DNA from 3 places in the Pseudomonas sp. S2_E01 genome. Region 3 is predicted to be linked to each of the others. Evidence: predicted binding sites of a transcription regulator. Region 3 holds the regulator's gene; each other region holds the start of a gene.
What was found. Region 3 encodes FliA, which starts transcription of late flagellar genes. Its sites were predicted from a motif close to CTAAAGTTTNNNNNNNNNNNGCCGNTAA; they were not measured.
Positions count from the first base shown of each region.

Region 1 (9,502 bases), 2.7 Mb from region 3:
TTATCGGCGCCTGCTCGAAGCCATGCGCGCGCTGCTTCCGTGCGATGCTGCCGCGTTGCTGCGCCTGGATGGCGAATGGCTGGTGCCGCTGGCGGTCGATGGTTTGAGCACCGACACCCTGGGGCGACGCTTCAAGGTCAGCGAACACCCACGCTTCGAAGCGCTGCTCAGCAGCCACGGGCCGACCCGCTTCGCCGCGAACAGTGAGTTGCCCGACCCCTACGACGGGTTGGTCGACGGCCTGGACGACCATCTGGAGGTCCACGACTGCATGGGCTGCCCGCTGTTTATCGATGAACGTCCATGGGGGCTGCTGACCCTCGATGCCCTGGACCCGCAAAGTCGCGAACCGGTCGAACTGGACGCCCTGGAGGCCTTCGCCAGCCTGGCTGCTGCCACGGTCAACGCCGCCGAACGTATCGAGCGCCTGGCTAATCGCGCCGAAGACGAGCATCAGCGCGCCGAGTTGTACCGCCAGGCCAGCGGTCAGCAGAATCGCGAACTGATCGGCCAAAGCAAGGCGCACAAACGGCTGGTGGAAGAAATCAATCTGGTCGGCGGTAGCGACCTGACCGTGTTGATCACCGGCGAGACCGGGGTCGGCAAGGAACTGGTGGCCCAGGCGATTCACGCCGCCTCGCCCCGCGCCGACAAGCCGATCATCAGCCTAAACTGCGCGGCGCTGCCGGACACCCTGGTGGAAAGCGAACTGTTCGGCCACGTGCGCGGCGCTTTCACCGGCGCCACCAGCGACCGACGCGGAAAGTTCGAACTGGCCAACGGAGGTACGCTTTTTCTCGACGAAGTCGGTGAGCTGTCGCTGACCGTCCAGGCCAAATTGCTGCGTGTGCTGCAAAGCGGCCAGTTGCAGCGCCTGGGCTCCGACAAGGAGCATCAGGTCGATGTACGCCTCATCGCCGCCACCAACCGTGACCTTGCCGAAGAAGTGCGCAGCGGCCGCTATCGCGCCGACTTCTACCATCGCCTGAGCGTCTACCCGCTGCTGGTGCCGGCGCTGCGCGATCGCGGTCGCGACGTGTTGCTGCTCAGCGGTTTCTTCCTAGAACAGAACCGTTCGCGCATGGGCCTCAACAGCCTGCGCCTGACCAGCGAAGCACAGGCCGCATTGCTGGCCTATGATTGGCCAGGCAACGTGCGGGAACTCGAGCACTTGATTGGTCGCAGTGCGCTCAAGGCCCTGGGCAACTGCCGGGAGCGACCGAAGATCCTCAGCCTGGGGGTGGAGAATCTGGACTTGCCCAGCGCCAGCGTCGAAGTGGCGGACGAGCCGGCCGCCGTCATTCCGGCCGCGGTGGTGACCGGTGATTTGCGCGAGGCGACTGAACGCTATCAGCGCCAGTTGATCAACGCCTGCCTGGAGCGCCACCACAACAACTGGGCGAGCGCGGCGCGAGAGTTGGGGCTGGACCGGGCAAACCTGGGCCGGATGGCGAAGCGGTTGGGGATCAAGTGAAACCGCTATCGTCGGAGCGCCGCCCGGAGCAAGCTCGCTCCTACAGGGTTCTGTGTTGCTCACAAATCCCCTGTAGGAGCGAGCTTGCTCCGGGCGGCGTTCCGACGATTGGGCCAGGCCATTCAGCCAATTTCCTAAAGCCTGCCCCCTTCAAGTCGATAACCCGGCATTGATAGCTGTCGGCGAACCTTGAAATCGCCCATCACCTTTTTCCACAGAAGGTTTTTATGTCCTCCATCAAAGCTCGCGCAGACTCACTTTCGCTTCTGCTGTTCACCTTGCGCAGCGGCAAGTTGATGGCGATCAACCTGCTCAAGGTCAGTGAGATCATTCCCTGCCCACCGCTGACCAAATTGCCGGAGTCGCACCCACATGTTCAGGGCATTGCCACCCTGCGCGGCGCGTCGCTGTCGGTGATCGACCTCAGTCGGGCAATTGGCGAGCGGCCGCTGGAAGACCCGAACGGCGGCTGCCTGATCGTCACCGACATCAGCCGCTCCAAACAGGGCCTGCACGTCCAGGCCGTGAGCAAGATCGTCCACTGCCTGACCACCGACATCCGTCCCCCGCCCTTCGGTTCCGGCGGTGTGCGTTCGTACATCACCGGCGTAACCTCGGTCGACGGCACGCTGGTGCAAGTCCTGGACATCGAAAAGGTCATCCATGGCATCGCCCCCGCACAGATCGAAGTAGCGCCGACCGAGCTGAGCATGGAAGACGCCGAACTGTTGGGCAATGCGCGCATTCTGGTGGTCGACGACAGCCAGGTGGCGCTGCAGCAATCGGTGCACACCCTGCGCAACCTCGGCCTGCAATGCCACACCGCGCGCAGCGCCAAGGAGGCCATCGACTGCCTGCTGGACTTGCAAGGCACGGCGCAGCAGATCAACCTGATCGTCTCTGACATTGAAATGTCGGAAATGGATGGTTACGCCCTCACCCGCACCCTGCGCGAGACCCCGGATTTTGCCCACCTTTACGTGCTGTTGCACACCTCGCTGGACAGCGCGATGAACAGCGAAAAAGCACGGCTGGCGGGCGCCAATGCGGTGCTGACCAAGTTCTCCTCGCCAGACCTGACCAAATGCCTGATCGAAGCGGCCAGGACGATCGCCGAACAAGGCCATTGATGTGACCGAGGCCTTTTGCTTGCTGATGCGGCGCAACCTTGCCGAGGTTGTGCCGGCGAGCAACTGGCCCTCTGGCATTGAAGTCCAGGTCTACCGCCCCGAACTCGCGCCCGCCGTGCATCGACTGATGCAACTGGGCTACCAGCACGGCGGCGGCCGCGTGCCGGCACTGGAGATCTGGCAGCAGCGGTTCGAGACCGATGCCGAATACGATCGCGATCTGTGCTTCGTTGCCCTTGAGGCCGATGCGATCGTTGGCGTCTGCCAGTGCTGGACCAGTGCCTACATCAAGAATCTGGTGGTGCACCCCGATGCCCAGGGCCGGGGATTGGGCCGTGCCCTGCTGTTGCATGCCTTCCAGGCATTCGCGCAACGTCGCGAAGGCTTTGTGGATTTGAAGGTGCTGGAAGACAACCGGCGGGCGCAGCGGTTGTATCAAGGTGTCGGGATGGTCGTGGTTCGGCGGGAATGGGTGCCGGACTGATAGCCCGCTCCTGCAAGAGGCATCGAAGATCAACTGTAGGAGCGGGCTTGCCCGCGATGCGGTGTGCCCGTCACCACGGCAGTGTCTGGCCGGTTGCTATCGCGAGCAAGCTCGCTCCTACTGGTCCAGAGTTAACGCAAAATCGTTGTAGGAGCGGGCTTGCCCGCGATGGGGTCGACTCCACAACATCAGGCATACTCAGTCCAAATTCCCAAAAGGATGCCTGCCCATGAAAGCCACCACCCTGACCCTCCTTTGCCTCACCGCCCTGGCCAGCCAGGCCCACGCCTCCAGCGATGAAGCCTGGGCCGCTTATGACAAAACAGTGCTCGCCAGTTGCACCAAGGCCAGCGGCCTGAAAAATGTGGCGCCGGTGGGCAATATCGCCCAGTTTGACGACCGAGTCGGTTACACCGCCGTACTGCTGCAAGGTCGCTACCCGCAAAAACACATGAAGAACCAGCAGGGTACCGAGTTGTGCCTGTACAGCAAGAAAGACAAAACCGCCTACGTCACCGAATGGGACTCCATCCGCGCGCCCGCCAAGTCAAAGTGAATGGCGCATAACTTGCTTCAGCACAGTTTTTTGCGGCGGCATTCTGTCGCTGCTTCAAGCCGATGATAGCGACTGATCTTTCGATGAACACGACGTTTTCCTGCGTAGGCTGCGGCAAATGCTGCACTGACCATCACGTGCCTCTCACCCTGTCCGAAGCCCGCATGTGGGCGGACGATGGCGGTCAGGTAATCGTGCTGGTGGAGGCTTTCCTGGCCAATGGCCTTGGCCTGCCGACGCAGCAACGCGAACATGCTCAGCGGCGTTCGGTGTTAGTCAGCAGCGGCTCGGCGCAGGCCCACGTGGCAATCACCTTCGCCGCTTACAATGCCGGCCGTTGCCGGAATCTTGACGACGATAACCTCTGCCGCATCTACGAACGCCGTCCGTTGGTGTGCCGTATCTATCCGATGGAAATCAATCCGCACATTTCCCTCAACCCAGCCATCAAGGAATGCCCGCCCGAATCGTGGGAAAAAGGCCCGGACCTGATCCTCGGCGGTGAGTTGGTCGACCGTGAACTGGCAGCGCTGATCCAGCGTTCGCGTCAGGCCGATCGCGAAGAAATTCGCACCAAGGATGCGATTTGCGCCTCGCTGGGGATTCGCACGACGGCGCTCAAGGGTGACGGGTTCACGGCTTACCTGCCGGACATGACGGCGTTTGCCACAGTCGTCGACCGGATGACTGATCAATCGCCGGCGGGCTCGGGCAGTGCGTGGCAGTTCCACGTATCAGGCGACGATATCGCCAGCCAGCTCCGGGCGAGCGGTGCGCAGGTGACCACTGAAACCCCGCTCAATTACGCGTTCATTTCACTGCGCGCGGCTTAACGGCGCACTCGCCAGAATTCCTGTGCCAATCGCCGCAAGTCGCCCGCCAGCCCGGCAACATCCGCAGAATTCGCCTGGCTGCGCTGCCCTTCGCTGACCGTGACTTCGCAGGCGCGGCGGATGCTGCTGATGTTGCGGTTGATGTCTTCGCTGACGGTACTCTGCTCCTCCACCGCCGAGGCGATCTGCAGGTTCATCTCGCTGATCTGGTTGACCCGCCGACTGATACCGTCCAGCGCCTCGGCAGCACGTCGAGCCTGCTCGACGCTGCATTGCACTTGCTCACCACTGTGTTGCATCGCCAGCACCGCATCGCGCGTGCCGTTTTGCAACGTGTTGATCATGCGCTCGATCTCGTTGGTCGACTGCTGGGTGCGCTGGGCCAGGCCGCGGACTTCATCGGCAACCACCGCAAACCCGCGTCCGGCGTCTCCGGCGCGCGCCGCCTCGATGGCAGCATTGAGTGCCAGCAGATTGGTCTGCTCGGCGATGCTGCGAATCACCTCCAGCACCCCGGTGATCTCGCTGCTGTGCCCTTCCAGTTGATGAATGACCGCAGTGGCGTGCGTCAGCTCATCGGCCAGGCGCAACACAACCTGACGGCTTTCACTGACCAACTGATGGCCCTCGAACGTCTCGCTGCCCGCCATATCGGCGGCCACGGCGGCCTGCTGCGCATGACTGGCGACCTGGGCGACGCTGGAGGACATCTGGTTGATCGCCGCAGCCACGTGATCGGTTTCCGCCTGCTGGTCCAGTGTGCTGCTGTGACTGCCCTGCAAATGGTCCACCAGCTCCGCCGCATGCCCCGCCAAGCGCTGCGAGGCATCGCCGATGCGCCCCACCACCGCACCGATCTGAGCTTCGAGCATCTGCAAGGCGAACTCGATCTGCCCAAACTCATCCCTGCGACCGGTGTAAATGCCTTGGCTCAACGGGTTATCGACAATCTGCCGGGCGCGCTCGCTCAGGGCCATCAGCGGACGCAACATCCGCCAGGTGCCGGCGGCCACCAGCGTGCTGCCGCCGATCAGGGCCACTAAACCGTACATCAACGACGAAGGATTGAGCCAAACCTGCAACCCAATGACACTGGCCAGGATCGCGCTGAACAGCAATGTCAGCTTCAGGCCTGGCCCGATCACAGGCAGGCGTTGCATCAATGGCGTGCGCTCATTGCGAAGTTGCGTGTAGGCCTTTTCTGCAGCCTCGATCTGCTGTTCCGTCGGGCGGGTGCGCACCGATTGGTACTCCACCGCCTGCCCGTTTTGCGTCATCGGCGTGGCGAAGGCACTCACCCAATAGTGGTCGCCATTCTGGCAGCGATTTTTCACCATCCCCATCCACGAGCGGCCACTCTTGAGGGTCTGCCACATGTGGGCGAACGCGGCCTGGGGCATGTCCGGATGACGCAGCAGGTTGTGCTTGGCGCCGAGCAATTGCTCGCGACTGTAACCGCAGATCTTGATGAAATCGTCGTTGGCGTAGGTGATTGCGCTCGTCAGATCGGTGGTCGAAAGGATGTTCGCATCAGCCGCAACATCGACTTGACGGCCCGTCACCGGGAGGTTGATCTTCATGGAAAGCGCGCTCGCTGGTGGGTAAGAGTCGGCGAAGTTGCTGACTCTAAGCGCACTGATTACACAAACCTTGATCTGGCTCAGGATATGAGCACATAGCCACTAGCGCGACAAAAGAACTCAGCGCTTGCCCATCGAACGACGCGTGCCGGGAGGCGCGGCACCTGGAACCTTGGTGTGACCGTTCTTGGCGCCGTTCTTGTACCACGGCTGATTGGAGGTTTTCGCAGCGGCCAGTTCGCCCGGCTTGAACGGGAACTTGAATGGCGCAATCGCAGGCGTGGTTTCGCTGTCTGCCAGTTCGTCGCCAGGGGCGTCGGCAACCGGTGGTTGAGTCGGGGAAGTCATGAGTGCTCCGGGTGGTGCAATAAAGTCGGCAGTATACCCAAACTGACAGCGCCGTCAGTTAGCAGTCACCTTCCTGACCGGCGAACGGGTTTATAAAGGTATTGATCCTGCGAACGATATCTTTATCTGAACCCGTCCCACCCCACCCGGCGCCCCACTTGCATGCAAATTTCGAAAAAAACCGCCTTGATTGCAGGCCTGTTGATTGTCCTGGCCGCGCTGGGCACCTGGTATCTGACCAAACCTGCCAAGACCCGACTCGCCGCCTCCAGCGCGATCCCGGTGCGAGTGGTAAATGTTGCCGAAAAGGATGTGCCGCGCTACGTCAGCGGCATCGGCTCGGTCCTGTCTCTGCACAGCGTGGTGGTTCGTCCGCAAATCGACGGCATTCTGACCAAAATCCTGGTCAAGGAAGGCCAACTGGTCAGCAAGGGCGATTTACTCGCCAGCATCGATGACCGCTCGATCCGCGCCAGCCTCGACCAGGCCCGCGCGCAACTCGGCGAAAGCCAGGCGCAACTGCAAGTGGCGCTGGTCAATCTCAAACGCTACAAACTGCTGAGCGTCGACGACGGCGTGTCCAAGCAGACTTACGACCAGCAACAAGCGCTGGTCAACCAACTCAAGGCCACCGCCCAGGGCAACCAGGCTTCGATTGATGCGGCTCAGGTACAACTTTCCTACACGCAGATTCGCTCGCCAGTCAGCGGCCGCGTTGGGATTCGCACGGTGGACGAAGGCAACTTCCTGCGTATGAGCGACACCCAAGGTCTGTTCACCGTGACCCAAATCGACCCGATCGCCGTGGAGTTCTCCCTGCCGCAACAGATGCTGCCCACCTTGCAAGGTCTGATCAACGATCCGCAACACGCCCGGGTCAAGGCCTACATCGGCGCCGACACCGACGGCGAGACCGGAAACCTGCTGGGTGAAGGCCACTTGACCCTGATCGACAATCAAATCAACGCCAACACCGGGACCATCCGCGCCAAGGCCGAATTCGACAACGCCGCACAGAAGCTCTGGCCGGGCCTGCTGGTGACCGTAAAAATTCAGACAGCGCTCGACAAGGATGCGCTCGTTGTGCCGCCCACTGTCGTACAACGCGGCCTGGATCAGCCCTTCGTCTACCGCGTCCAGGGCGACAAGGTCGAAACCGTGCCGGTGCAGATCGTGTATCAGGGCAGCGGCCAGAACATCATCAAGGGCGTAAAGCCGGGTGACGTGCTGGTCAGCGACGGGCAATCACGGCTCAAACCCGGATCGACCGTGCAGGTGCTCACCGAACCTGCACAAGTGGTGCAATCGCAGGCCGCCCAATGAAAGGCCAGGGCGGAGTGTCCGCCTGGTGCATCGATCACCCGGTGGCGACGGTCCTGCTGACCTTCGCCCTGGTGCTGCTGGGCGCCATCGCCTTCCCGCGCCTGCCGGTAGCCCCGTTGCCCGAAGCAGAATTCCCGACCATCCAGGTGGCCGCACAATTGCCCGGCGCCAGCCCTGAGACCATGGCGTCGTCGGTCGCCACGCCGCTTGAGGTGCAGTTCAGCGCCATCCCCGGCGTGACGCAGATGACGTCGAGCAGCGCCCTGGGCTCGACCAACCTGACGTTGCAATTCACCCTCGACAAGAGCATCGACACCGCCGCCCAGGAAGTGCAGGCGGCGATCAACACCGCCGCCGGCAAACTGCCAAAGGACATGCCCAACCTGCCGACCTGGCGCAAGGTCAACCCGGCCGACAGCCCGGTGTTGATCCTCAGCGTCAACTCATCGCTGATGCCCGGCCCCGAACTCAGCGACCTGACGGAAACGCTGTTGTCCCGCCAGATCAGCCAGATCGACGGTGTAGGCCAGGTCGCCATCACCGGTCAGCAACGTCCGGCGATTCGTGTACAGGTCTCGGCGGACAAACTGGCGGCCATTGGACTGACCCTGGCGGATATTCGCCTGGCGATCCAGCAGACCAGCCTCAACCTGGCCAAGGGTGCGCTGTACGGAGAGTCGAGCATTTCCACCCTGTCCACCAACGATCAACTGTTCCACCCCGAGGACTACAGCCAGTTGATCGTTTCCTACAAGGACGGTGCACCGGTTCACCTTCGGGACGTGGCCAAAGTCGTTAACGGTTCGGAAGATGCCTACGTCCAGGCCTGGGCGGGCACGCAACCGGGGGTCAACCTGGTGATCTTCCGCCAGCCGGGAGCCAACATCGTCGAGACGGTGGACCGCATCCAGGCCGCCCTGCCGGAATTGGAAGCGATGCTGCCGGCCTCGGTACAGGTCAAGACGCTCATCGACCGCACACAGACCATCCGCGCCTCGCTGCATGAAGTGGAAATCACCCTGCTGATCGCGATCCTGCTGGTGGTGGCGGTGATGGCCCTGTTCCTGCGCCAACTGTCGGCAACGCTGATCGTCTCGGCCGTGCTCGGTGTGTCGTTGATCGCCAGTTTCGCCCTGATGTACGTCATGGGCTTCAGCCTCAACAACCTGACGCTGGTGGCCATCGTGGTCGCCGTGGGGTTCGTGGTGGACGATGCGATCGTGGTGGTGGAGAACATTCACCGGCATCTGGAGGCCGGGGACGGCATGCGCGAGGCCGCCATCAAGGGTGCAGGGGAGATCGGCTTCACCGTGGTCTCGATCAGTTTCTCGCTGGTGGCGGCGTTCATTCCGCTGCTGTTCATGGGCGGCGTGGTCGGGCGCCTGTTCAAGGAATTCGCCCTGACCGCCACCTCCACCATTCTCATTTCGGTCGTCGTGTCACTGACCCTGGCGCCGACCCTCGCGGCGCTGTTCATGCGCGCCCCGGTGCATCATGCCGATGGTAAAAAGGGCTTCGGCGAGCGCCTGCTCGACCTGTACGAAAAAGGCCTGCGTCGCGCCCTCGCCCATCAGAAACTGATGATCGGCATCTTCGGCCTCTCGGTTGCACTGGCCGTCGGCGGCTATGTGTTCATTCCCAAGGGCTTCTTCCCGGTGCAGGACACTGGATTCGTTCTCGGCACCACCGAAGCGGCTGCGGATATATCCTACGGCGACATGGTGAAAAAACATCTGGCCATGGCCGAAATCGTCGCGGCTGACCCGGCGGTCGA
Region 1 is NZ_CP162762.1:350,032-359,533, reverse strand. It holds gene norR (nitric oxide reductase transcriptional regulator NorR) at 1-1,474, shown strand, start outside; gene AB4O36_RS01750 (chemotaxis protein CheW) at 1,702-2,604, shown strand; gene AB4O36_RS01745 (GNAT family N-acetyltransferase) at 2,630-3,088, shown strand; gene AB4O36_RS01740 (hypothetical protein) at 3,318-3,644, shown strand; gene AB4O36_RS01735 (YkgJ family cysteine cluster protein) at 3,728-4,477, shown strand; gene AB4O36_RS01730 (methyl-accepting chemotaxis protein) at 4,474-5,529, opposite strand; partial or broken gene AB4O36_RS01725 (PAS domain-containing protein) at 5,776-6,057, opposite strand; gene AB4O36_RS01720 (hypothetical protein) at 6,178-6,405, opposite strand; gene AB4O36_RS01715 (efflux RND transporter periplasmic adaptor subunit) at 6,568-7,728, shown strand; gene AB4O36_RS01710 (multidrug efflux RND transporter permease subunit) at 7,725-9,502, shown strand, end outside.
Region 1: the regulator FliA is predicted to act here: its motif matches at 1,609-1,636, upstream of AB4O36_RS01750 (chemotaxis protein CheW).

Region 2 (9,502 bases), 2.5 Mb from region 3:
AGATGGCCCAGAGAATCACCGGCAGGTAAATCAGCCAGCCAGTCGTCAGGCTTTCGGGTGACAGCAACGGCGCGCCTATCATCGGCCGGCCTTCTCCAGGGCCTCACGCAATTGCTCCGCCGTGGCAAATTCCTGTTGGCCCACCAGTCGCCCCTTTTCGAGCGTCAACCACAGCACCTTATCCACCGCACCGGGATAGCGCGGAGCCACTCGACCGTCCCGGTCAAGCATGATCCGATAGTCATAGCTGCGCATGGCGGGCACCGCGAACATTTTCGCAATCAGTCGGGGCATGCGCTCGATGTCCGCGACAAACACCACGTGGCGCGCTTCCAGGTACCCTTTGGGCTGTCCTTGCAGCGCGGCGTCGACCACCTTGGCCCCATCCATGCTCCGGGCCACCAGCAACGTCTGCGCCTGATCGTCGAGGCTGTAGGCGTGATCGAACTGGTCAAGCAACGTCCAGGGCGCCAACCGGTCGCCGACTTCCAACGCATGGGCCCACAGGGGCAAGAGGCTGAGCAGCAACAACGGCCAACATTTCACGTCTGATCCCTCGTTTGATCGCTTGCGCGCAATGGCCATCAGTCTACACCGCAGGCTCCAACTGCCCAGTGATGTCCTTTGCGGTCAAACGCTTTCAGCTTGTCGCAATTGAACGCTAAGCTTGGGCCTATGGATGACTCAGATTACCTTCGCCTGCTGACCATCGCGGCCGAGCAAGCCAACGCGTTCCTGTCCAATGCCCGCAAATGGGAGCGTGAGCGTTGGGTCTGCCAGCGCCTGCTGCAAGGCTTGAACATCCCCTACCGCGTCGATGAGTTCGCCCCGGCTGGCGAGCCACCGGACGTGCTGTTTCGCGACGCCAACTTCGAAGTGTTTTTCGTGCTCGACGAAGGAAGACGCCTCAACGATGAATGGCGAGACGAGTTGCAACGCCGGCGCACGGCGTTTTCCTTGAGTTCCCTGGTGCGCCGCGAGGCCAAGCCCCGGCGCATTCCGGCCAATGAGTACCTGCAGAGGCTGGCGCCGACGCTGCGCAAGAAAGCCCACAACTACAAGGAACGCGGCATGGACCTGGGCGAACTGGACATCATCGCCTTCACCAGCCTCAAGCGCGAAGTGCTCGACCTCAATAGCCACTTCCCCCCGCCTACCGAGTACCTGCGCCAGGGCTGGCGCTCGCTGTCGCTGGTGGGCCCCACGTTTGCCCGCGTCCTGTTTGCCCATCCGGACGCGCCGGACTTTCTACGCAGCAACCTGGGACGCAGCATCGTGTTCGATGTCGGTATCAGTCTGTGAGCCCCTTGCAGGATTTACTCGCCCATGTGCCCCAGCAGGGCTGCGTTCGCTGGATCGGCGTGCGGCCAGAGCGCCACGCGCCGATGATCGAACTCGACGCGGTAGAGGCACGCCTGGAAGCCGGCCTGACGGGTGATCGCGCCCGCCCGGGTATCCGCAATGCGCGCCAGGTGACATTGATCCAGTCGGAACACCTGGCTGTGATCAGTGCGCTGATGGGCCGTGCGCACGATCAGCCGGTATTGCCTCAGGATTTGCGCCGCAACATCGTCGTCAGTGGCATCAACCTGTTCAGCCTCAAGGGCCGGCGCTTCAGGATCGGCCAGGCGATTTTCGAAACCACCGGCTGGTGCCAGCCATGCGCACGCCTGCAGGACAACCTCGGCCCAGGCACCTTCCAGGCGGTTCGGGGGCATGGCGGAATCACCGCCCGGGTGTTACAAAGTGGAATCATTCGCCTGGACGATGCGGTCACGGTCGAGCCGATACCGGCAAGCGGCTATGCTCCCTTCAATGCGGGCTGAAGTATTGCACCGCAACCGGCATGTAGCTTCTACACATTCAGCAACGTCTACCCCCTGACGAGGCCAATATGACCAGCCGCCTGAACCCTGACGACCAAAAGCATGTCGAAGAGTATCTGCAGTTGTCCCAGCACCAAGTCGAGCGCCGGCCTTTTCGGCCCTGGATGCTCCTGGTGATGGTGTTGGCCGTGACCATCAGCCTGGGCCTGTTGAGCCGCTTTATCAGTTACCTGACGCTATGAGCTGCCTGGCGCTCGCTCGGGTAACCGCACCCGTTTCCTTTAGCCTTGCGAGTTATCCCCATGTCCCATCGTATTGTGATTGTCGGCGGCGGCGCCGGCGGCCTGGAGTTGGCTACCCGTCTGGGTAAGACTCTGGGCAAGCGCGGCACGGCCAGCGTGATGCTGGTCGACGCGAACCTGACCCACATTTGGAAACCGTTGCTGCATGAAGTGGCCGCCGGTTCCCTGAATTCCTCCGAAGATGAACTCAATTATGTAGCCCAGGCAAAATGGAACCACTTCGAGTTCCAGCTGGGGCGCATGAGCGGGCTTGATCGCACGCAGAAAAAAATCCAGCTGGCGGCCACCTACGACGAAGCCGGGCTGGAGCTGGTGCCGGCGCGTGAAGTGCCTTATGACACGCTGGTGATTGCCGTCGGCAGCACCACCAACGATTTTGGCACCCAGGGCGCGGCGCAGCATTGCCTGTTCCTCGATACCCGCAAGCAGGCCGAACGCTTCCACCAGCAACTGCTCAACCATTACCTGCGCGCGCATGCCGGGCAAACCGATGCAGTGCAGCAGATCAGCGTCGCCATCGTCGGCGCCGGTGCCACGGGCGTGGAACTGGCGGCCGAGCTGCATAACGCCGCTCATGAGCTGGCGGCGTACGGCCTGGACCGGATCAAGCCGGAAAACATGCACATCACCCTGATCGAGGCCGGCCCACGAGTGCTGCCAGCGCTGCCGGAACGGATCGGGGGGCCTGTGCACAAGACCCTGGAGAAACTCGGCGTCAACGTCATGACCAATGCCGCCGTCAGTGAGGTGACCGCCGACAGCCTGATCACCGCCGACGGCAATGTGATCAACGCCGGGCTGAAGGTCTGGGCCGCCGGCATTCGTGCGCCGGGTTTCCTCAAGGACATTGATGGCCTGGAAACCAATCGCATCAATCAACTGCAGGTGCTCCCGACCCTGCAGACCACCCGTGACGAAAACATCTTCGCCTTCGGCGACTGCGCGGCCTGCCCTCAGCCGGGTACCGACCGCAATGTCCCGCCGCGTGCCCAGGCGGCGCATCAGCAAGCGTCGTTGTTAGCCAAATCCCTGAAGCTGCGCATCGAAGGTAAATCGCTGCCTGTGTATAAGTACACCGACTACGGCTCGCTGATTTCGCTGTCGCGTTTCTCCGCTGTGGGTAACTTGATGGGCAACCTCACCGGCAGTGTGATGCTCGAGGGCTGGTTGGCGCGGATGTTCTACGTGTCGCTGTACCGCATGCATCAAATGGCGCTGTATGGCGCGTTCCGAACAGCGATGTTGATGCTGGGCAGCAAGATCGGCCGCGGGACGGAGCCGCGCCTGAAGCTGCACTGATTTACACCCTATCCCTGTGGGAGCGAGCAGGCTCGCTCCCACAGTTTTTTCAGTACCAGGCACAGTGTTTCTCAGTGTATCTGCCCCCACCCTTTCGCCCCTTCGCTTACAAACTCCCCCCTTGCGCGACACAGTAGCGATACACCCCGCCTTTTAAATGACCACATCCGAGCAAGGCACCCCGCCCGCTCAGGTGTAGGAGAATTTAAATGACCCGTACCACTAAAAACACTATCGGTCTGCTCGGCGCTGTCTTGGCTGGCGGCATGATGTTGTCAGGCACCACGTTCGCTTCGCAGCCCTTGAGCCAGGGTTATCTTCTGGCGTCGGCCGACCAGGTGGTGAAAACCCCTGAAGGCAAATGTGGCGAAGGCAAGTGCGGCGATGCTTCGATGGCAAAAACCGACACCGACGGCGACGGCAAGGTTTCGCGCGCTGAATTCCAGAAAGTCGCACCAAACTCCAACTTCGACAAAATCGACACCAACCACGACGGTTTCATCGATGAGCAAGAGGCGTACGACAACGTCAAAGCCAACTTCGAAGCCAACGGCAAGAAAATGCCAAAAGGCCTGTTCGAACATTTGAAAGACCGCGACGGCGCCTGAGCCTGAAAACGAAAAAGCCGCGCTTTCTCCCCAGAAAGCGCGGCTTTTTTGTTTACGATTTACACCCGGAAGCGCTGGACCATGCCCTGCAAGGTGTTGGCCAATTTTGACAGCTCGTGGCTGGAGGTGCTGGTCTGATCGGCGCCTGTGGCAGAACGCACCGACAGGTCGCGGATGTTCACCAGGTTACGGTCCACTTCCCGTGCCACTTGTGCCTGCTCTTCGGCGGCGCTGGCGATCACCAGGTTACGCTCGTGGATCTCGTGCACCGACGATGTGATAGCGACCAACGCGTCACCCGCCCGTTCTGCCAGTTCCAGGGTGCTGGCGGCGCGCGAGGCACTGGCGTTCATCGATTCCAGCGCCAGGCTCGAACCGCTGCGCATGCCCTGGACCATTTGTTCGATTTCCAGGGTCGATTGCTGGGTACGATGCGCCAGGGCACGTACTTCATCGGCGACCACAGCAAATCCACGCCCGCTCTCCCCAGCTCGCGCCGCTTCAATGGCCGCGTTGAGCGCCAGCAGATTGGTTTGCTCGGCGATGGCCCGAATGACTTCCAGTACCTTGCCAATGTCTTGGGACTGGTTAGCCAGCGATTGCACCAATTCGCCGGTGTGTTGCACTTCACTGGCCAGGGCACTGATGGCGTTTGCCGTTTCGCTGACCCGTTCCTGCCCCAAATGCGCCGATTCACTCGACTGACGGGTCGCATCAGAGGTCGACACTGCATTGCGCGCCACCTCTTCCACCGCCGTGGTCATTTCATTGACCGCCGTGGCCGCCTGCTCGATCTCGTTGTTCTGCGCTTGCAGACCCTGTGTGCTGTCGAGGGTGACGGCGTTCAGTTCATCCGCCGCCGCGGCCAGTTGCGTGGCCGAACCGCTGATGGCTTGCAGGGTTTCGCGCAGGTTTTGCTGCATGGTTGCCAGGGCCTTGAGCAAGCGACTGACTTCATCGTTGCCATGCGTTGCAATCGGCTGGGTCAGGTCACCCTGGGCGACGCTTTCAGCGGCGCCCAGGGCTTCGCTCAATGGACGCACGATGCTGCGGGTCAACAACATGGCCAGCGCCACGGTCGCCAGCGCCGCGAGGGCAATGAACAAGCTGACAATGGTTCGCGACGTTTCGTAGTGCGCTGCAGACTTCTCGCTTTCCACGACGACCTGCTTGGCAAACAGTTCCGCCAGGTCATTGAGTTGCTTGCCGGAACCATCGACCACGGTCTTCATGTCGACCAGCAGCAATTTGGTCAACTCGTCACGGCGCCCCTGCTCGGCCAAGGTGAAAGACTGGGCAATGCCGGTGCGATAGGCCGCGAACGTGGTTTTGAACTGGTCATACAAGGCCCGGCCTTCAGGAGTGTCGACCAAATGGTCATAGGCCGCAATTTTCTCGCCCAGCTCTTTGTCGCGTGTGTCCATCTGGCCGCGGTAGACCGGGATGTTCTTGGGGTCCTGGTCCAGCGCCATGCGCAGGGAAATGGTGCGGATACGCAGCATCAATTCGCGAATTTCGTCACCGCCGCGAATGCTCGGCAACCATTGCTTTTCCACTGCCACCTCGCTTTCGCGGATGCTGGACATCTGCCCCAGGGCGAAGATACCGAGTAACGCCACCAGCACGGCGATCAAAGCGAACCCCAGAGCCGCCCGAGGAGCGATATTCAACTGACGAAGCAACATGACGAGCGACCTTTTTTCTTGTAATGACCAGGAGTTGGGGGTGTTGTTCGGCAGTCCCCCATTGCCTGTTTATCGGCAACTTGTATGACGACTTAAGTGATCACTTTGTCGCAGGCAAAAAAAATCCCCGTATCTTTCGATACGAGGATTTTTAATATGGTCGGGGTAAGGGGATTCGAACTCCTGACATCCTGCTCCCAAAGCAGGCGCGCTACCGGACTGCGCTATACCCCGGTAAAAAAAAGGCACCTTCAAAAGGCGCCTTCTTCGATCAGCGCTTTTGGCCTCTGATCTTAAGATTCGATTCCAGTGTTACCTGGTTTCAAAAATGGTGGGTCGTGTGGGATTCGAACCTACGACCAATTGGTTAAAAGCCAACTGCTCTACCAACTGAGCTAACGACCCAAATATGGTCGGGGTAAGGGGATTCGAACTCCTGACATCCTGCTCCCAAAGCAGGCGCGCTACCGGACTGCGCTATACCCCGGTTTGAAATTGGCTCCGTGACCAGGACTCGAACCTGGGACCCAATGATTAACAGTCATTTGCTCTACCGACTGAGCTATCACGGAACTGCATATTTCAAGTTACAACTTTACAGCTTGTTTCACCTCTTCGACCCGTTCGCATCGCTGCGTTCGTGTGTCTGAGGCGCGCTATTCTACAATCCTAAGCGCCTCTGTCAACCCCCTAAATTGCTTTCAAGTTAATGATTTGCAACTTAATTCAGATTTCTGCCCAGTGAGCTGAAACCCTTCGAGGTGACCTACTGCGGGGCGCACTTTACAAGCCTTTTCCTTTGAGTTCAACAACCTGACGAAAAAAAGGCCCCGCAATGCAGGGCCTTTTCATTTTTGCTACCAGCGGGAATCAGGCGAAGACAATCTCGTCGTTCTCCACCACCCCTTTGGCGACGTCGCCAGGCATGAAACGCCCCGACAGGATCAACTGCGCCAGCGGGTTTTCGATCCAGCGCTGGATCGCTCGTTTGAGCGGCCGTGCACCGTAGACCGGGTCGTAACCCACCGCAATCAGCTTGTCCATGGCCTCTGGGCTCAGTTCCAACTTCAACTCCCGCTCTGCCAGGCGACTGCGCAGACGACCCAGCTGGATCTCGGTGATGCCCGCGATCTGATCCCGCGCCAACGGCTCAAAGATCACCACTTCATCGACCCGGTTGATGAATTCAGGACGGAAGTGGACGGAAATCGCATCCATCACTGCCGCGCGCTGCGCTTCACGATCACCCACCAGCTCCTGGATCTGTGCCGAGCCCAGGTTGGAGGTCATGACGATCACGGTGTTCTTGAAGTCCACGGTGCGGCCATGGCTGTCGGTCAGACGGCCATCTTCCAGCACCTGCAACAGGATGTTGAACACATCCGGGTGGGCCTTCTCGACCTCATCCAGCAGAATCACCGAATAAGGCTTGCGACGTACCGCTTCGGTCAGGTAACCGCCCTCTTCATAGCCCACGTAGCCCGGTGGCGCACCGATCAGTCGAGCAACGGAGTGCTTCTCCATGAACTCGGACATGTCGATCCGCACCATCGCCTCTTCGGTATCGAAGAGGAATTCGGCCAGCGCCTTGCACAGCTCGGTTTTACCGACACCGGTCGGGCCGAGGAACATGAACGAGCCGCTTGGGCGATTGGGGTCGGACAGCCCCGCGCGTGAGCGCCGCACCGCATTGGACACCGCGACCACCGCCTCTTCCTGGCCGATGACGCGCTGGTGCAACAGACTTTCCATTTTCATCAGCTTGTCGCGCTCACCTTCGAGCATTTTCGACACCGGAATGCCGGTCCACTTCGACACGACTTCAGCGATCTCTTCCTCGGTGACCTTGCTGCGCAGCAACTGGTTCTCACTGTGACCATGCTGGTCGACCATTTGCAGGCTGCGCTCCAGGTCCGGGATGACCCCGTATTGCAGCTCGGCCATGCGGTTCAGGTCACCTTTGCGCCGGGCCGCTTCCAGTTCCTGGCGGGACTGCTCGATTTTCTGCTGGATCTGCGCGGAGCCTTGGACTTCGGCTTTCTCCGAGTTCCAGATTTCCTCCAGGTCCGAATACTCGCGCTCGTGACGAACGATTTCTTCCTGGAGCTTTTCCAGGCGCTTGATCGCCGCTTCGTCGCTTTCTTTCTTCAGTGCCTGGGACTCCACCTTCAACTGGATCAGCCGGCGTTCCAGACGGTCCAGCACTTCCGGCTTGGAGTCGATTTCCATGCGGATACGGCTCGCCGCTTCGTCGATCAGGTCGATGGCCTTGTCGGGCAACTGACGATCGGTGATGTAGCGATGGCTGAGCTTGGCCGCGGCAATGATCGCGCCGTCGGTAATCGCCACTTTATGGTGAACTTCGTAGCGCTCTTTGAGGCCACGCAGGATGGCGATGGTGTCTTCTTCGCTCGGTTCGTCCACCAGGACTTTCTGGAAGCGCCGCTCGAGGGCCGCATCTTTCTCTATATATTGGCGGTACTCGTTGAGCGTGGTCGCACCGACGCAATGCAGCTCGCCGCGTGCCAGTGCCGGCTTGAGCATGTTGCCGGCATCCATCGAGCCCTCGCCTTTGCCCGCACCCACCATGGTGTGCAGTTCGTCGATGAACAAGATGATCTGCCCTTCCTGCTTGGACAGCTCATTAAGCAGGGATTTGAGGCGCTCCTCGAACTCGCCACGGTACTTGGCACCGGCGATCAATGCCCCCATGTCCAGGGACAACAGGCGCTTGCCTTTGAGGCCGTCCGGCACTTCACCGTTGATGATGCGCTGGGCCAGGCCTTCGGCAATGGCGGTTTTACCCACGCCAGGCTCACCGATCAGCACCGGATTGTTCTTGGTGCGGCGTTGCAGCACCTGGATGGTACGGCGAATCTCGTCATCACGACCAATGACCGGGTCGAGCTTGCCGTCTTCCGCGCGCTTGGTCAGGTCGACGGTGTATTTATCCAGCGCCTGGCGCGATTCTTCGTGGTTGGCATCATTGACTGCTTCACCGCCACGCAGGTTGTTGATGGCATTTTCCAGGGCTTTCTTGCTCACACCCTGGCCAAGCAGCAATTTGCCCAGCTTGCTGTTTTCGTCCATCGCTGCCAGCAGCACCAGCTCGCTGGAGATGAACTGGTCGCCTTTCTGCTGCGCCAGGCGATCAGCCTGGTTGAGCAGGCGCGCCAGATCCTGCGACATGTTCACGTCGCCGGTCGGGTTCTGGATTTTCGGCAGTTGGTCGAGCTCTTTGGTCAGCTCTTTACGCAGGCTGTTGACGTCGAAACCGACCTGCATCAGCAGGGGTTTGATCGAACCACCCTGCTGTTCCAGCATGGCCTGCATCAAATGTGCGGGCTCGATGCCGGGATGATCATGGCCGACGGCCAGCGATTGGGCATCGGACAGGGCTAACTGCAATTTACTGGTTAAACGATCTATTCGCATGGTTCACCTTCCTATGGAGCAGGCCGGACCAATAAAACATCCTGAATGAAGAAGCCTGCCAGATACCGTTATAGATGCGGTCGATTCTGGGAGTTTCAAGCGTCCTGATGTTGATGCAGATCAGCCTAGTCTAGCGTTCGAGCCAGACCAGGGAGGCGAACCGACCGGTGCGCGGGTTGCGGCGGTAGGAAAAGAAGCGAGGATCGGTCACGGTGCAGAAACCGCCGCCGTATACAGCGCTGACGCCACGGGTCGCCAGGCGCAGGCGCGCCAGCTCGTAGATGTCAGCCATGAACTTGCCTTCGTTGCGACTGGGGATAAAGGCCTTGGTGGCATGCGGCATTTGA
Region 2 is NZ_CP162762.1:144,067-153,568, reverse strand. It holds gene AB4O36_RS00760 (energy-coupling factor ABC transporter permease) at 1-82, opposite strand, end outside; gene AB4O36_RS00755 (FAD/FMN-containing dehydrogenase) at 79-546, opposite strand; gene AB4O36_RS00750 (DUF1780 domain-containing protein) at 676-1,302, shown strand; gene AB4O36_RS00745 (MOSC domain-containing protein) at 1,299-1,826, shown strand; gene AB4O36_RS00740 (DUF3094 domain-containing protein) at 1,895-2,068, shown strand; gene AB4O36_RS00735 (NAD(P)/FAD-dependent oxidoreductase) at 2,129-3,427, shown strand; gene AB4O36_RS00730 (HvfA family oxazolone/thioamide-modified RiPP metallophore) at 3,637-4,035, shown strand; gene AB4O36_RS00725 (methyl-accepting chemotaxis protein) at 4,095-5,720, opposite strand; tRNA gene AB4O36_RS00720 (tRNA-Pro) at 5,878-5,954, opposite strand; tRNA gene AB4O36_RS00715 (tRNA-Lys) at 6,050-6,125, opposite strand; tRNA gene AB4O36_RS00710 (tRNA-Pro) at 6,131-6,207, opposite strand; tRNA gene AB4O36_RS00705 (tRNA-Asn) at 6,217-6,292, opposite strand; gene clpB (ATP-dependent chaperone ClpB) at 6,591-9,155, opposite strand; gene pgeF (peptidoglycan editing factor PgeF) at 9,286-9,502, opposite strand, start outside.
Region 2: the regulator FliA is predicted to act here: its motif matches at 5,790-5,817, upstream of AB4O36_RS00725 (methyl-accepting chemotaxis protein).

Region 3 (9,502 bases):
CCGTTGTGCGGGTTGGTGTAGCCGCCACACGCGCAGGGGTGCTGCTACCACCAAGACTGGAAGACACAGAACTCGGCCCTGGCGTCGGTGCCGGTGCGCTGTAGGCACTGCCACGACGATTACTGCGCGAGATGCTCAGGATCTTCTCGCACAGCAGTTGCTTGACCTTCTCGGGGTTGCGCGAGATGTCTTCGAAATTCTTCGGCAGGAAATCCACCGCACCAGCGTCCAGCGCATCCAGGGTGACCCGGGCGCCTTCGTGCGTCAGCGAGGAGAACATCAACACCGGAGTCGGGCAGCGCTGCATGATGTGCCGCACCGCCGTGATGCCATCCATCATCGGCATCTCGTAGTCCATGGTGATCACGTCCGGCTTGAGGGCCAGCGCCTGATCGATCGCTTCTTTACCGTTGGTCGCCGTACCGACGACCTGGATGTTGGAGTCTGCTGAAAGAATTTCCGAGACGCGGCGGCGGAAAAAACCCGAATCGTCCACCACCAGGACCTTGACTGCCATAAACACTCCGTTAGGCGGCGGCGGGGCACTAGCGCCCCGCTCCCCCTGAATCAAATACGCCGTGCGGCGTAACGCTTGAGCATGCTCGGAACATCGAGAATCAGTGCGATGCGACCGTCACCGGTGATGGTGGCGCCCGACATGCCTGGGGTTCCCTGGAGCATTTTGCCCAATGGCTTGATGACCACCTCTTCCTGGCCCACCAGTTGATCGACGACGAAGCCGATCCGCTGTGTGCCCACCGAGAGGATCACCACGTGGCCTTCACGCTGCTCTTCGTGAGCGGCAGAACTGACCAGCCAGCGTTTGAGGTAGAACAACGGCAGCGCCTTGTCCCGCACGATCACCACTTCCTGGCCATCCACCACGTTGGTGGTCGACAGGTCGAGGTGGAAAATCTCGTTGACGTTTACCAGCGGGAACGCAAACGCCTGGTTGCCGAGCATGACCATCAGCGTCGGCATGATCGCCAGCGTCAACGGCACCTTGATGACGATCTTCGAACCCTGGCCCTTGGTCGAGTAGATGTTGATCGAACCGTTGAGCTGGGAAATCTTGGTTTTCACCACGTCCATGCCCACGCCACGACCCGACACGTCGGAGATCTCGGTCTTGGTCGAGAAACCCGGGGCGAAGATGAGGTTGTAGCACTCGGTGTCGCTCAGGCGGTCGGCCGCGTCCTTGTCCATCACCCCGCGTTTTACCGCGATGGCGCGCAGGACATTCGGGTCCATGCCCTTGCCGTCATCGGAGATCGACAGCAGGATGTGGTCGCCTTCCTGTTCGGCGGCGAGGATGACTTTGCCACCCCGGGCCTTGCCCGACTCTTCGCGCTCTTCCGGCGACTCGATACCGTGGTCGACGGCGTTTCGCACCAAGTGGACCAGCGGATCGGCCAGGGCCTCGACGAGGTTCTTGTCGAGGTCGGTCTCTTCACCGACCAACTCCAGGTTGATCTCTTTCTTGAGCTGGCGAGCCAGGTCACGAACCAGGCGCGGGAAGCGCCCGAAGACTTTCTTGATCGGCTGCATCCGGGTCTTCATGACCGCGGTCTGCAAGTCGGCAGTGACCACGTCGAGGTTCGACACGGCCTTGGACATGGCTTCATCGGCGCTGTTGGCGCCCAGGCGCACCAGGCGGTTACGCACCAGCACCAGTTCGCCGACCATGTTCATGATTTCGTCGAGGCGCGCGGTGTCGACCCGCACGGTGGTCTCGGCTTCGCTCGCCGGTTTTTCCGCCGGCGGCGCCGCTGCCGCGCGAGCAGGTGCCGGTGCGGCAGCTGGTTTGGCTGCGGCAGCAGGCTTCGGTGTTTCGGCCTTGGGCTCGGACGCCTTGGCAGCCGCCGGAGCCTTGGCCACAGGTGTTGCCACCGAAGCAGCAGACGCACCGCCGTTCACATCGGTGAACTTGCCTTTGCCGTGCAAATCATCGAGCAACGATTCAAATTCGTGATCGGTGATCAGATCGCTGCCGGCAGCGGCAGCGTTTGGCGCAGCCGACGCAGGGACCGATGCGATGGCCGACTCCAATGCGTCGACCGCAAAGTTACCTTTGCCATGCAACTGATCGAGCAGTGCCTCGAACTCGTCGTCGGTGATGTCGGAGCTGTCGCCCGGCTCTTTCGCGCTCGCGCTGGCCGCAGGTGCGGCTGGCGCGGCACCGACCGCATCGGCGGCGAACTGGCCCTTGCCGTGCAACTGGTCGAGCAGCGACTCGAACTCGGCGTCGGTGATCTCATCACTGACCACCTCGGACGTTTCGACCGCAGCGGCCACCGGCGCCTCGGCTTCGGCCTTGACGGCGTTCAGCGAGTCCAGCAACTGTTCGAATTCGTTGTCGGTGATGTCGCCTGATTCGGCTTGCGCCGCTGCTTGTGGCTCTTCAGCCACGGCTACAACCGGCGCGGCCTCATCAGCCGATTGCGGCTCGGCCAGACGAGCCAGCGCGGCGAGCAATTCAGGCGTAGCAGCCGTAATCGGGCTACGGTCGCGAACTTCGCTGAACATGCTGTTCACCGAGTCCAGTGCTTCGAGAACCACGTCCATCAATTCCGAGTCGACGCGACGTTCACCCTTGCGCAGGATGTCAAACACGTTCTCGGCGATGTGACAGCACTCCACCAGCTCATTGAGCTGGAGGAAGCCGGCGCCCCCTTTTACAGTGTGAAAACCGCGAAAAATTGCATTGAGCAAGTCCGCATCATCAGGTCGACTTTCCAGCTCGACCAGCTGCTCGGACAGTTGCTCTAGAATCTCGCCGGCCTCAACCAGGAAATCCTGAAGGATCTCTTCATCGGCGCCGAAGCTCATTAATGGTGTGCTCCTAACAGAACAGGTCTAATAAAACCTAAAATCCAAGGCTGGATAGCAAATCGTCCACATCGTCCTGACCGGACACAACGTCTTCTCTTTTATCGGCATGAATCTGCGGACCTTCACCCTGAGAGAGATGTTTTTGTGGATCTTTTTCTGCAAGCATCGCTTCCCGGTCATGTTCGATGCCCGCAAAGCGGTCCACCTGACTGGCCATGAGCACAAGTTTGAGCAGATTGGTTTCAACGTCCGTGACCAATTGCGTCACACGCTTGATCACCTGACCGGTGAGATCCTGGTAATCCTGCGCGAGCAGAATGTCGTTGAGGTTGCTCGATACCGCCCGGTTGTCCTTGCTGCTGCGAGCCAGGAAACCGTCGACACGCCGCGCCAGTTCGCGAAACTCTTCGGCCCCGACTTCGCGGCGCATGAAACGCCCCCAGTCCGTGCTCAACGCCTGGGCTTCATCGCCAAGGCTGTTGACCAGAGGCGTTGAGCTTTCGACCAGATCCATGGTGCGGTTCGCAGCGGCCTCGGTCAGCTTGACAACATACCCCAGGCGCTCGGTGGCATCCGTGATCTGGGACACTTCCTCGGCTTGCGGCATGTGCGGATCAATCTGGAAATTGACGATCGCGCTATGCAATTCGCGGGTGAGCTTGCCCACTTCCTGATACAGGCCGCGGTCACGGGTCTGATTGAGCTCATGGATCAGTTGTACCGCGTCACCGAACTTGCCTTTTTCAAGGCTTTCGACCAATTCGACCGCGTGTTTTTTCAGGGTCGACTCGAACTCGCCCTGTGAAGATTCTTTGTGGTCCATAGCTCCCCCGTGGCGCGGTGACTCAACCGATGCGTTCGAAAATCTTCTCGATTTTTTCTTTCAACGCCTGGGCCGTGAAGGGTTTGACGACATAACCGTTTACACCGGCCTGGGCGGCTTCGATGATCTGCTCGCGCTTGGCTTCTGCAGTGACCATCAATACCGGCAGGTGCTTGAGTTTTTCGTCGGCGCGCACGTGGCGCAGCAGATCGATACCGGTCATGCCAGGCATGTTCCAGTCGGTTACCAGAAAGTCGATGCTTCCGCTGTTGAGAACCGGAATGGCGGTGATGCCATCGTCAGCCTCAACCGTGTTGGTGAACCCAAGGTCACGCAACAGGTTCTTGATGATCCGCCGCATCGTTGAAAAGTCATCAACGATGAGGATTTTCATGTTCTTGTCCAATTCGACCTCCAAGCAGTCTTAAACGCGCCCAGCACCTGGACGCGCCATTTCAATCAATTCGGCAGAGCACTCAATGACTGTCTGGAGCACAACAGATCGAGACCGGCGCGGTTCAACCCCGCACCAGCCACGTTCGCAGTGTCCCCACACTGCCTTCAGCGCGCTCGCCACTCCCCCAAACGCCCCCGCAAACGGGCCGCGCACTGGCTGTGTAACTGGCTGACCCGAGATTCGCTGACCCCCAGGACCTCACCGATTTCCTTGAGATTCAACTCTTCGTCGTAGTACAGCGCCAACACCAGTCGCTCGCGCTCCGGCAAATTGGCAATCGCGTCCGCCAGCGCCGCCTGGAAGCGTTCGTCTTCCAGATCGCGTGACGGCTCGAGATGAGCACTCGCGCCATCCTCATGCAGCCCTTCGTGTTCGCCGTCCTGCAAAAGATCGTCGAAACTGAATAACCGGCTGCCCAGGGTGTCGTTCAAAATCCCGTAATAATCATCGAGACTCAATTGGAGTTCGGCCGCAACTTCGTGATCTTTAGCGTCACGGCCGGTTTTAGCTTCAATCGAGCGAATTGCGTCGCTGACCATGCGGGTATTGCGGTGAACCGAGCGTGGCGCCCAATCCCCTTTGCGCACTTCATCAAGCATGGCGCCACGGATTCGAATGCCCGCGTACGTCTCGAAACTGGCGCCTTTGCTGGCGTCGTATTTGGTGGACACTTCCAGCAGGCCGATCATCCCGGCCTGGATCAGGTCTTCGACCTGAACACTGGCCGGCAGGCGCGCCAACAAGTGATACGCAATGCGTTTGACCAGTGGCGCGTAACGCTCGATCAGCTCGTACTGCGCGTCACGCGCCGATTTCTTGTAGAGGTTGTAACCGCTGGCGGTCATAGCACGGGTCCTGCCGTTTGTTGCACGAGGCGCTCGACGAAAAACTCCAGGTGCCCGCGCGGGTTGGCGGGCAGTGGCCAGGTATCGACCTTCTGTGCAATGGCCTTGAAAGCCAGCGAGCACTTGGAACGCGGGAAAGCTTCATAAACAGCGCGCTGCTTCTGGACGGCCTTGCGTACGCTTTCGTCGTAGGGCACCGCGCCGACGTATTGTAGGGCGACGTCAAGGAAACGATCCGTGACCTTTGTCAACTTGGCGAACAGGTTGCGCCCTTCCTGAGGGCTCTGGGCCATGTTGGCCAGGACGCGGAAACGGTTCATGCCGTAATCACGGTTGAGCAGCTTGATCAGAGCGTACGCGTCGGTGATGGACGTTGGCTCGTCGCAGACCACCAGGAGGACTTCCTGGGCGGCGCGGACAAAACTGACTACCGAGTCACCAATACCCGCAGCGGTATCGATCACCAGCACATCGAGGTTGTCGCCGATATCGCTGAACGCCTGAATCAGGCCGGCATGCTGGGCCGGACTCAGGTGCACCATGCTCTGTGTGCCGGAGGCGGCGGGAACGATGCGGATGCCGCCGGGGCCTTGCAACAATACGTCACGCAGCTCGCAGCGGCCCTCGATCACGTCGGCCAGGGTGCGTTTGGGTGTCAGGCCCAGCAGAACGTCGACGTTCGCCAGCCCCAGATCGGCGTCCAGCAGCATGACCCGCCGGCCTAGCTCCGCTAGAGCCAGGGACAAGTTCACTGACACGTTAGTCTTGCCGACGCCACCCTTGCCGCCGGTCACCGCGATCACCTGTACGGGATGCATGCTGCCCATGTTATTTCTTTACCTTGTCTTGCATAGACGGAGGCCACATGACTGGCTGCGCGTTCGCAACTGGAACAATGCCTGGCAGACCATCGATGTAGGTACAAAAACTGTTCACCTCAGCCAACCTGCTTGGTCGGACTGTGGTAGATGTCAGCGAACATGTCAGCCATGGCTTCTTCGCTGGGTTCTTCCTGCATTTGCACGCTGACGGCGCGACTGACCAACTGATGACGGCGCGGCAAATGCAAGTCATCCGGAATACGTGGTCCATCGGTGAGGTAAGCCACCGGCAATTCATGACTGATTGCCAGGCTCAACACCTCGCCCAAACTAGCCGTTTCATCCAGTTTAGTCAGGATGCAGCCTGCCAGCCCGCAGCGCTTGTAACTATGATAAGCGGCCGTTAGAACCTGCTTCTGGCTGGTGGTTGCGAGCACCAGGTAATTTTTTGCCCGGATGCCACGACCGGCCAGGCTTTCAAGCTGCATGCGCAGCGCTGGATCGCTGGCCTGGAGGCCGGCGGTATCGATCAACACCACGCGCTTGCGCAGCAACGGATCCAGTGCCTGAACCAGGGACTGGCCCGGATCGACGTGGGTGACCGAGACGTTGAGAATGCGCCCCAGGGTCTTGAGTTGCTCCTGGGCACCGATGCGGTAGCTGTCCATGCTCACCAGGGCAATGCTCTGCGCGCCGTACTTGAGCACGTAGCGGGCCGCCAGTTTGGCCAGGGTGGTGGTCTTGCCCATGCCGGCCGGGCCGACCATGGCAATCACGCCCCCTTCTTCCAGTGGCTCGACTTCCGGCATGCTGATCATCCGCGCCAGGTGCGCCAGCAACATGCGCCAGGCCTGCCGAGGCTCCTCAACGCCAGAGATCATTTCCAGCAGGTCGCGCGACAACGGGCCGGACAAACCAATACGCTGCAGACGACGCCACAGGTTGGCCTGGGCCGGCGCATTACCCTGCAGTTGGCTCCACGCCAGCGAGCCCAGTTGTACTTCCATCAGTTCGCGCAGGCTGTTGAGCTCGAAACGCATCGAATCGAGCATCCGTGGATCGACGCCGGCCGGTGCAGCGGGCGCAGGCGCAGGTGCGGCACGGCGTGGCTCGCTGTACGTCGGCTCGATCAGCGGCTCGGCAGCGGTCAACGGCAAGCCGGCGAACAACTGGCGATTGGTCGACTTGTCGCTCTCGCCTTCGCTGCGCAGGCTCAGTTCGGCCTGAGCGGTGACGATCCGCGATTGAGTCTTGCGCAGCTCATCCTCGAGTTCCATGTTGGGAACACGCGGGGCCAGTGCCGACAGTTTGTAATCCAGGGCCGCCGTCAGCTCGACACCGCCGGCGATCCGGCGATTACCGATGATGGCGGCCTCAGCGCCCAGCTCATCACGAACCAGCTTCATGGCCTGACGCATATCGGCGGCGAAAAAACGCTTAACTTGCATAAACCACTACCTCAGCCGTTGGGCCCTACTGTCGCAACGATGGTCACTTGCTTGTTGTCCGGGATTTCCTGGTAAGCCAACACGTGTATGCCAGGAACTGCCAGCCGGCCAAATCGCGACAGCATCGCGCGGACCGGGCCAGCCACCAGCAGAATCACTGGCTGACCTTGCATTTCCTGACGCTGGGCTGCTTCGATCAACGAACGTTGCAGCTTCTCGGCCATGCTTGGTTCCAGCAGAACGCCCTCTTCCGAGCCTTGTCCTGCCTTTTGCAGACTATTGAGCAAAATCTGTTCCAACCTTGGCTCCAGCGTGATAACTGGCAGCTCGGACTCAGTCCCCACGATGCTTTGCACGATTGCGCGGGATACACCAACCCGCACGGCAGCGACCAACGCGGCGGTATCTTGACTCTTGGCGGCATTGTTCGCGATGGCTTCGGCAATGCTACGGATGTCACGCACCGGCACATGTTCGGCCAGCAACGCCTGCAACACCTTGAGCAACTGCGACAACGACACCACGCCCGGCACCAGCTCTTCTGCCAGCTTAGGCGAGCTTTTGGCCAGTAATTGCATGAGTTGCTGCACTTCCTCGTGGCCAATCAGCTCACTGGAGTGCTTGTACAGAATCTGGTTCAAGTGGGTCGCCACTACGGTACTGGCATCGACCACGGTGTAACCAAGGGATTGCGCCTGCGCACGCTGACTGATTTCGATCCAGACAGCCTCCAGCCCGAAAGCCGGATCTTTGGCGTTGATGCCATTGAGCGAGCCGTAGACCTGCCCCGGGTTGATCGCCAGTTCGCGATCTGGATAAATCTCCGCTTCGGCCAGGATGACGCCCATCAGGGTCAGGCGGTAGGCGCTTGGCGCCAGGTCGAGGTTGTCCCGGATGTGCACCGTCGGCATGAGGAAGCCGAGGTCCTGGGAGAGCTTCTTGCGCACACCCTTGATTCGCGCGAGCAACTGGCCGCCCTGGTTGCGGTCCACCAGTGGAATCAGGCGGTAACCGACCTCCAGGCCAATCATGTCAATCGGCGTAACGTCATCCCAGCCAAGCTCCTTGGTTTCCATGGCTCGGGCTGGCGATGGCAGCAGTTCCTGCTGACGCTTGACCTCTTGCAGCGCATGGACCTTGGCGACATTTTGCTTCTTCCAGAACAGATACGCACCACCGGCAGCCAGGGCGGCCATGGTCAGGAAGGAGAAGTGAGGCATGCCAGGCACCAGGCCCATCACCGCCATCAAGCCCGCCGCCACCGCGAGCGCTTTGGGCGACGCGAACATCTGGCGATTGATCTGCTTGCCCATGTCTTCCGAACCGGAAGCGCGGGTCACCATGATCGCAGCAGCTGTAGATAACAACAGTGATGGCAATTGCGCCACCAAACCGTCACCGATGGTCAGCAAGGCATAAACACGGCCGGCGTCGCCAAAGGTCATGCCGTGCTGGAAGATACCAACCGCCATGCCACCGATCAGGTTAATGAACAGGATCAGCAGGCCGGCGATGGCGTCACCGCGTACGAACTTGCTGGCACCGTCCATGGAACCGTAGAACTCGGCTTCCTGAGCCACTTCAGAACGACGGGCCTTCGCCTGAGCCTGATCGATCAGGCCGGCGTTCAGATCGGCGTCGATCGCCATTTGCTTACCGGGCATCGCATCGAGGGTAAAACGTGCACTCACCTCGGAAATCCGCCCGGCGCCCTTGGTCACCACGACGAAGTTGATGATCATCAAAATGGCGAACACCACGATACCAACCACGTAGTTGCCGCCGATCACCACCTCGCCGAACGCCTGGATCACCTTGCCCGCGGCGGCGTGACCGTCCTGGCCGTGGAGCATGACCACCCGGGTGGAAGCCACGTTCAGCGCCAGTCGCAACAGCGTCGCCACCAGCAGAATGGTCGGAAACACCGCAAAATCCAGCGGCCGCAAGGCGTAGACACACACCAGCAGGACCACAATCGACAAGGCAATGTTGAAGGTGAAAAACACGTCCAGCAGGAACGGCGGCACCGGCAACATCATCATCGCCAACATGACCAGCAACAACAACGGCACGCCCAGATTGCCTCGACTGAGGTCGGCCATGTTCGTGCGGGCACTGTTGAGTAACTGAGAGCGATCCACCGGTTTTCCCCGTTCCTTTAAAGCAAACTTTTGACGCCTGAAGCAGGCGCACGGGGGCTACTGCAAAAAGCTGTCCAACTTTTGCAGAGGGTGGGAATAGAGCTGTTTTGCAGGAGCGGCTTCCTCGCGGATCAG
Region 3 is NZ_CP162762.1:4,018,526-4,028,027, forward strand. It holds gene AB4O36_RS18645 (protein-glutamate methylesterase/protein-glutamine glutaminase) at 1-517, opposite strand, end outside; gene AB4O36_RS18650 (chemotaxis protein CheA) at 568-2,829, opposite strand; gene AB4O36_RS18655 (protein phosphatase CheZ) at 2,867-3,655, opposite strand; gene AB4O36_RS18660 (chemotaxis response regulator CheY) at 3,678-4,049, opposite strand; gene fliA (RNA polymerase sigma factor FliA) at 4,217-4,957, opposite strand; gene fleN (flagellar synthesis regulator FleN) at 4,954-5,784, opposite strand; gene flhF (flagellar biosynthesis protein FlhF) at 5,895-7,226, opposite strand; gene flhA (flagellar biosynthesis protein FlhA) at 7,238-9,367, opposite strand.